2 regions of the Arthrobacter sp. 05T45 genome follow, and region 1 is predicted to be linked to the other one. Evidence: riboswitches for the same ligand, from Rfam matches in the RefSeq annotation. Region 1 holds a riboswitch; the other holds the start of a gene.
What was found. Region 1 has a riboswitch for glycine ahead of gcvP (aminomethyl-transferring glycine dehydrogenase). Riboswitches for the same ligand answer to the same signal wherever they lie in the genome.
Positions count from the first base shown of each region.

Region 2: another riboswitch for glycine. It lies ahead of gcvP (aminomethyl-transferring glycine dehydrogenase); the one in region 1 lies ahead of gcvP (aminomethyl-transferring glycine dehydrogenase).

Region 1 is NZ_JBFTKI010000020.1:5,201-9,554, reverse strand. Features, by position in the region: gene AC1DGD_RS16535 (MFS transporter) at 1-545, opposite strand, end outside; gene AC1DGD_RS16530 (TetR/AcrR family transcriptional regulator) at 613-1,152, shown strand; glycine riboswitch at 1,421-1,519, shown strand; glycine riboswitch at 1,521-1,635, shown strand; gene gcvP (aminomethyl-transferring glycine dehydrogenase) at 1,675-4,354, shown strand, end outside.
Region 2 is NZ_JBFTKI010000042.1:4,884-9,237, reverse strand. Features, by position in the region: partial or broken gene AC1DGD_RS22035 (SDR family NAD(P)-dependent oxidoreductase) at 1-350, shown strand, start outside; gene AC1DGD_RS22030 (hypothetical protein) at 485-1,246, opposite strand; glycine riboswitch at 1,747-1,844, shown strand; glycine riboswitch at 1,846-1,953, shown strand; gene gcvP (aminomethyl-transferring glycine dehydrogenase) at 2,006-4,354, shown strand, end outside.

The sequences.
Region 1 (4,354 bases):
GCGCCCCACCAGAAGTGTTCCACCAGCCAGCCGCCGACAATCGGGCCGAGGGCGGCGCCGCCGGAGAAGCCGGCGGCCCAGACCGCCACCGCCAGCCTGCGCCGGTTGGGCTGCGGAAAGATGTTCCGGATCAGCGACAGCGTGGACGGCATTAGCATGGCGCCGAAAAGGCCAAGCCCGGCGCGGCCGGCGATCAGCCATTCCGCACTCGGCGCGAACGCCGTCACGGCCGACACCGCGGCAAAGCCCGCGCTGCCCACGAACAGCAGCCGGCGCCGGCCGATCCTGTCGCCCAGGGAACCCATCGCGACCAGGAGTCCGGCCAGGACCAGGGGATAGGCATCGACGATCCAGAGCAGTTCGACGCCGGAGGCGGTCAGGCTGCTGGCGATGGCCGGCAGGGCGAACGTGAGCGCGGTGTTGTCCACGGCCACGAGCAGGACGGGGAACATCAGCAGGGCCAGCGCCACCCAGTCACGCCACGGTGCCCGGGGCCCGGTGGCCGCAGGAGTGCTGGTGGCTACGGTGATCGATGAAATGCTCATAAGGATAACTGTACCGTCTGGACGGTACAGTTAAGAAATGCGCGCGCGGACAGGCATGATGGGAGGCATGCCCAGGAAACCCGTCGCCCGCGAGGCCGTCCTCGATGCCTTCGAATCCCTGCTCATCGAAGTCGGTGAACGCGCCGCGACGCTGGACGCCGTCGCGCGCCGGGCCGGCGTCTCCAAGGGCGGCCTGCTCTACCATTTTCCGACGAAAGAGGCCATGATCGCGGTCCTGCTGGAACGGCTGGACCGGCTCCTGGCTGCCGATGTTGCGGCCATGGCGGCAGCCCCGGAAGGGGCGGCGGCGTACTTCATCAAGTCCTCGGTGTGGGCGGACACGCCCATGGACCGGGTCTTCGTGGCGGCCACGCGGCTCGCCGAGGTGGCGCACGGGGAAACCCTCCGCCGCTTCGCCGCCGGCCAGGCGAGCTGGCTGGAACTGCTGGCGGCCGACGTCGGGCCCGCCATGGCGAAGGCCGTCCTGTGCATGGGGGACGGGCTGTACTTCAACGCCATGCTGGCGCGGGGTCCCGGCGGGCCGCCGCCGGAAGTCGAGGCGGACGTCCAGAGCCTCCTGGCCGCCGTCGAGCGCCTGCGCGGCTGAAGCCCACACCCATCCCCTCCGACCCCCTACTCCCCGCCGACCCCCTACTCGCCGCCGAATTCGCCGGAAGCGTTCGAGTACGCCGGAAAGTTGCGGCGACTCCGGGCGTTTCCGGCGAATTCGCGCCGCCGGATTCGCCGCCGGGTGGCTCGTGGCCCGTAACCTGGGTCCGCCGCCGGGAGGGAGTTTGCGGACGCGCGCCCGGCATAGGACAATGAGAGCTGTGACTGTAGTCACCCCCGATTGAACACCTAATTAAATACGCCTTTGATCTGCGGCGGGAGAGTCCTGCAAGTAGGTACAAGCAGGCGCCGTAGGAGCAAACCCTCCCCAGGAATCTCTCAGGCCCATGTACCGCCGCGGCAAGGCATCTCTGGAAAGTAGCAGGCGTGTCCCGGACATGCTGTGCTCACCGACGGTGCAAGCGGAGCCCTGAAACGCGGGCTGCGCGGAAACTCTCAGGTCCAATACAGAGCGGGGAGGAACCCGAATCAATGTGGCGTACCCTGCGCCGCCTGAGTTATGGAGTTCCTTGTGACTGTTACCCCAGCCTCCACGTCCTTCGTTGACCGGCATATCGGCGCGCGCCGCCAGGCCGACGTCGACGCCATGCTGAAGGCTGTCGGCTACGACACCGTCGACGCCCTGGTGGACACCGCCGTTCCGAAGGACATCCGCCAGGACGCCGACCTCGCGCTCGCCGCGGCCCTGAGCGAGGTCGAAGTCCTCGCCGAGCTGCGCAAGCTGGCGTCGAAGAACAAGACCGCCGTGCAGATGATCGGGCAGGGCTACTACGACACGCTCACCCCGCCGGTGATCCGCCGCAACATCCTCGAAGCCCCGGCCTGGTACACCGCGTACACGCCCTACCAGCCGGAGATCTCCCAGGGCCGGCTGGAGGCGCTGCTGAACTTCCAGACCATGGTCCAGGACCTCGTCGGCCTGCCGATCGCCAACGCCTCCCTGCTGGATGAAGCCACCGCCGTGGCCGAGGCCGTGCTGATGATGCGCCGCGCGAATAAGAACAAGACGGCGCACGACGGCAAGACCGTCCTCGACGCCGACTGCCTGCCCCAGACCATCGCGATCGTCAAGGGCCGCGCCGAGGCCCTCGGCTTCGAGGTCGAGGTCGCCGACCTCTCCAAGGGCCTGCCCGACGGCGTCATCAACGGCGTCGTTCTGCAGCAGCCGGGCGTCTCCGGCCGCGTGTTCGACCACACCGCCGTGATCGCCGACGCCAAGGAACGGGGCGCCCTCGTCACCGTCGCGGCAGATCTCCTCTCCCTGACCCTGATCACGTCTCCGGGCGAGCAGGGCGCTGACATCGCCGTCGGATCCGCCCAGCGCTTCGGCGTGCCGCTGTTCTTCGGCGGCCCGCACGCTGCCTACATGGCCGTCCAGAAGGGGCTCGAGCGCTCCATGCCCGGCCGCCTCGTGGGTGTCTCCAAGGACAACGCCGGCGTTCCCGCCTACCGCCTGGCCCTGCAGACCCGCGAGCAGCATATCCGCCGCGAGAAGGCCACGTCCAACATCTGCACGGCCCAGGCCCTGCTGGCCATCGTGGCTTCCTTCTACGCCGTCTACCACGGCCCGGACGGGCTGAAGGCAATCGCCCAGTCGGTCCACGTCCACGCCAAGACCATCGCCGCCTCCCTGAAGGCCGCCGGCCTGGACGTGCTGCACACCTCCTTCTTCGACACCATCACCGTCTCCGTGCCGGGCCGGGCAGCTGAGATCATCGCGGCAGCCGACGCCAAGGGCGTCAACCTGCGCGCCATCGACGCCGACACCGTCGGCATCTCCGCCGACGAGGCCACGACGGTTGCCGTCGTCGCCGACGTCATTGCCGCGTTCGGCGCGTCCGTGACTGCCGCGGCTGCAGGCACGGACACTGCGTTCGGCCTGGACCCCGCCGTCGAGCGCACCTCCGACTACCTGCAGCACCCGGTGTTCAACACGCACCGCTCCGAAACCCAGCTGCTGCGCTACATCCGCAAGCTCTCGGACCGCGACCTGGCTCTGGACCGGACCATGATCCCGCTGGGGTCGTGCACCATGAAGCTGAACGCCACCGCCGAGATGGAGGCCATCTCCTGGCCGGAATTCGCCTCCATCCACCCGTTCGCCCCGGAATCCCAGACCGCCGGCTGGCGTGAACTGATCGAGGACCTCGAAGGCCAGCTGACCGAGATCACCGGCTACGACCAGGTCTCGATCCAGCCCAACGCCGGTTCCCAGGGCGAGCTCGCCGGGCTGCTGGCGATCCGCGGCTACCACCTCTCCCGCGGCGATGCCCAGCGCAATATCTGCCTGATCCCGGCCTCCGCGCACGGCACGAACGCGGCCTCGGCCGTGTTGGCCGGCATGAAGGTCGTGGTCGTGGCCACGGCTTCGGACGGCACGATCGACCACGCGGACCTGACCGCCAAGATCGAGCTGCACAAGGACGCGCTGTCCTGCATCATGATCACCTACCCGTCCACGCACGGGGTGTACGACGCCGATGTCCGCGAGGTCTGCGACGCGGTCCACGCCGCCGGCGGCCAGGTCTACATCGACGGCGCCAACCTCAACGCCCTGGTCGGGCTGGCCCAGCCCGGCATGTTCGGCGGCGACGTCTCGCACCTGAACCTGCACAAGACCTTCTGCATCCCGCACGGCGGCGGCGGCCCGGGCGTCGGCCCGGTCGCGGCCAAGGCGCACCTCGCCCCCTTCATGCCCGGCAACGCGGCTGATCCCGCCAACGGCGCCGACGGAACCCCGATCTCCGCCTCCCGCTACGGCTCGGCCGGCGTGCTGCCGATCTCCTGGGCCTACGTGAAGCTGATGGGCGGCCGCGGCCTCACCGAGGCGACCAAGTCCGCGCTGCTCGCGGCGAACTACATCGCGGCCCGCCTCAACGACTCCTTCCCGGTGCTCTACACCGGCGAGGGCGGCCTGGTGGCGCACGAGTGCATCCTGGACCTGCGCGAACTCACGGCCAAGACCGGCGTGACCGCCGAGGACGTGGCCAAGCGCCTGATCGACTACGGCTTCCACGCCCCCACCCTGGCGTTCCCGGTGGCCGGCACCCTGATGGTGGAGCCCACCGAGTCCGAGGACCTGGGCGAGATCGACCGCTTCATCACGGCCATGGTCGCCATCCGCGCCGAGATCGACCAGGTGGCCAACGGCGACTTCACCGTGGAGCACAGCCCGCTGC
Region 2 (4,354 bases), on a different contig from region 1:
CCGTGGTCAACGTCGCCTCCGAGGCCAGCCTGCGCGGGTCCGCCGCCGGCGCCGCCTACACCGCGTCCAAGCACGCCGTCGTGGGCCTGACCAAGAACTCGGCCGTGATGTACGGGCCGAAGGGCCTGCGCTTCAACGCCGTGGCCCCCGGCCCCACCATCACCAACATCGTGGCCAACTGGGGGTCCCAGCTCGCGGCCGAACGCCTCGGCCCGCTGATGCAGGCCACCGTCCCCACGCCCGCCACCGCCGCGCAGCTCGCCGCGTCCATCACGTTCCTGCTCAGCGACGACGGCACCAACATCAACGGCGCCATCCTCGCCTCCGACGGCGGCTGGTCCGCGCTGTAGGGGAGCGGCACCCAGCGCCGGCGGGCGACGGCGGGAGGTCCCGCCGTCGCCCGCTGGATCGGGACCAAATCCGTCCTTGCACCAGCGGATCCGCTGGTGCAAGGACCTCCACACATCCCGGGTGAGTCCGGATTTTAAGTGGACGGGAAGGTGGGCACGTCCTGCCGCCGGCGAGCGGCAATGGATTTGGCACCCAGCCCTGCCAACGCGATGACCAGAGCCAGCAAGATTTTGGAAGCTGCTCCGCCCTCGGGTCCAAGTGTTGCCGCCAGGATTTGCCGACTCATTAACAGCATCTCCTGCAGGTCGCCAGCCAGGATACGGGTCCCCAGGACGTAGTTGACCGAGATGAACAGGGCGGGAACCAACCACAACAGGGCAAGGTTCACGGCCCACACCGCGGTCCGCCGCGCAGGACGCAGGCCGCACCATGCCAGGGCGCAACCAACGAGGATGGCGGGAATCCAGTGAGCGATTGACGGCACTGTGACGGGGACGTTGATGTGCCCAACGAAGCCGACAACCCACTCCACCGTCCACGAAGCGAGCGGCACTGCCATGAGTCCGGCGCCCAATGCCGCCAGGCTCCGTGACCTCGAACAGAGCAGCAGGTGCGCCACGAGGGCCGCAGCGAGGGAGGCGGTCACGCCCGCGAGCAGCCCGGCGAAGTAGAGGCTCGCCATTGCTCCGCCCGTCAAGCCGCCGTCGAGCACTGTGAAGGACTGGACGGCCGCCGTGAACTGAACCACAAGAACGCCGGCCGCCGCGCACCACGTCACCAGTCGTCGTCGGGCGGGAGACCAGATGCGGACCGCGAGTCCGGCCGCTGCACCTCCTACCGTGAGGAGGGCCACGATCGTGGTGAGTTCGTACTGGCTTAGCGGTAGTAACGACATAGGCATCTGGTCTGGAACGACCTCTGCGCCCCACAAGTTCTGCAACGGGAGCTGTGCGCCGGATACCAGCCAAGGGCCCAAGCCGAGCAATCCTGCCAGGATCCCGATCAGCCACCCCCAAGCGGCATCCCCGGCGGGAGTCCGGCTTGGTGGTCTGCTGGGAGCTGCCTGTTCCATCGCTTGATCCGAAAGGCTCACGGAGGCTCCTTGCGTATGAGCGCCCTGGAGGGACGCGCACGAAAAGTAAAGTATCCGTCCAGAATAATACACCGAATGGACTAACCCCCTGGGTCCGATCCACGAGGTGGACGACGACCTCTGGGGCCGCGTGTTCCGGATCAACGTCACGGCCCTCATGCGCCTCACCCACGCAAGCGGACGACGGCGAAGAGCTCCCGCCGTCGTCCGCGGGAACAGCGACGCAATTGAAAATAAATTTTGCATCCTGCCCGGGAACCGGATAAATTGTGAGCTGTGTCACCGACCAGTGGCACAGCTTATGATCTGCGGCGGGAGAGTCCTGCCGGTACGTTCAGCAGGCGCCGTAGGAGCAAATCCTCCCCAGGAATCTCTCAGGCCCACGTACCGCCGCGGCAAGGCAACTCTGGAAAGCAGTCCGGGCAACCGGGCTCACCGACGGTGCAAGTGGCGCGCTGCTATCAGCAGGGCAAAACGGAAACTCTCAGGTCCAATACAGAGCGGGGAGGAACCCGAATCATCGTGGCGTCTTGATGCCACCTGAATTATGGAGTTCCTCTCATGACGGTTCAATCGTCCCCGTCCACCTTCGCAGACCGCCACATCGGCGCCCGCCGCCAGGCCGACATCGACACCATGCTCAAGGCCGTCGGCTACGACAGCGTTGATGGCCTCGTTGACAACGCGGTCCCTGATTCAATCCGCCAGGAAAAGCCCCTCACCCTGGACAGCGCCCTCAGCGAAGTCCAGGTGCTGGCCGAACTGCGCAAGCTCGCCTCCAAGAACAAGACGGCCGTGCAGATGATCGGCCAGGGCTACTACGACACCGTCACCCCGCCGGTGATCCGTCGCAACATCCTCGAAGCCCCCGCCTGGTACACCGCCTACACCCCGTACCAGCCGGAAATCTCCCAGGGACGCCTCGAGGCGCTGCTGAACTTCCAGACCATGGTCCAGGACCTCACCGCGCTCCCGGTCGCCAATGCGTCCCTCCTGGACGAGGCCACCGCGGTTGCCGAGGCCGTGCTTCTCATGCGCCGCGCCAACAAAAACAAGTCCGCTGCCGGGGCCAAGACCGTCCTCGACGCCGACTGCCTCCCGCAGACCATTGCCATCGTCAGGGGCCGAGCGGAGGCGCTGGGCTTCGAGGTGCAGGTCGCTGACCTCTCCGCCGGTCTGCCCGACGGCGACATCAACGGTCTCGTCCTCCAGCAGCCGGGCGTCTCCGGCCGGGCGTGGGACCAGTCCGGCGTGATCGCGGAGGCCAAAGAACGCGGCGCACTGGTCACCGTGGCGGCGGATCTGCTTGCCCTGACCCTGATCACTCCTCCGGGCGAGCAGGGGGCGGACATCGCCGTCGGCTCCACCCAGCGCCTGGGCGTGCCGCTGTTCTTCGGCGGCCCGCACGCCGCGTACATGGCGGTGCGCGAGGGCATGGAACGCACACTCCCCGGCCGCATCGTCGGCGTCTCCAAAGACAACGCCGGCGTCCCGGCGTACCGCCTGGCCCTGCAGACCCGCGAGCAGCACATCCGCCGCGAGAAGGCCACGTCCAACATCTGCACCGCGCAGGCACTGCTGGCCATCGTGTCCTCGTTCTACGCCGTCTACCACGGCCCGGACGGACTGAAGGCGATCGCCGAGACCGTCCACAACAACACCCGCGCCCTCGCCGCCACGCTGAAGATCGCCGGCCGGGAACTGGCGAGCGAGTCCTTCTTCGACACCCTCACGGTACGCGTCCCCGGCAAGGCCGCCAAGGTCATCGCCGCCGCCGAGGCCCGTGGCATCAACCTGCGGCTCATCGACGCGGACACAGTTGGCGTGTCCGTCGATGAAACCACGACGCCGGAGGTCCTCTCCGCGGTCGTCGTCGCCTTTGGCGCCGGTCCGGTGGTGGAGGCCAAGGGCTTCGAGCTGCCCGGGAGGGTGCTGCGCACCTCCGACTTCCTGCAGCACCCGGTCTTCAACACGCACCGCTCCGAAACCCAGCTGCTGCGCTACATCCGCAAGCTCTCGGACCGCGACCTCGCCCTGGACCGCACCATGATCCCGCTGGGCTCCTGCACCATGAAGCTGAACGCCACCGCCGAGATGGAAGCGATCTCCTGGCCGGAGTTCGCCTCCATCCACCCGTTCGCCCCGGACTCCCAGACCGAGGGCTGGCGGGAACTCGTCAGCGGCCTCGAAGCTGACCTCGCCGAAATCACGGGATACGACCAGGTCTCGATCCAGCCGAACGCCGGCTCCCAGGGCGAGCTCGCCGGGCTGCTGGCCATCCGCGGCTACCACCACTCCCGCGGCGATGCCCAGCGCAACGTCTGCCTGATCCCGGCCTCCGCGCACGGCACGAACGCGGCCTCGGCCGTGCTGGCCGGCATGAAGGTCGTGGTCGTGGCCACGGCTTCGGACGGCACGATCGACCACGCGGACCTGACCGCCAAGATCGAGCTGCACAAGGATGCGCTGTCCTGCATCATGATCACCTACCCGTCCACCCACGGGGTGTACGACGCCGACGTCCGCGAGGTCTGCGACGCGATCCACGCCGTCGGCGGCCAGGTCTACGTCGACGGCGCCAACCTCAACGCCCTGGTCGGGCTGGCCCAGCCGGGCAAGTTTGGCGGTGACGTCTCGCACCTGAACCTGCACAAGACCTTCTGCATCCCTCACGGCGGCGGCGGACCGGGCGTTGGCCCGGTTGCTGCAAAGGCCCACCTGGCGCCGTTCATGCCGGGGGACGCGAACAAGGTCGAACCGGGAAAGGGAGTTGCCATCTCCGCTTCGCGTTACGGATCCGCCGGTGTGCTGCCGATCTCCTGGGCGTACGTGAAGTTGATGGGCGGCCAGGGCCTCACCGAGGCCACCAAGTCCGCGCTGCTCGCGGCGAACTACATCGCATCCCGGCTG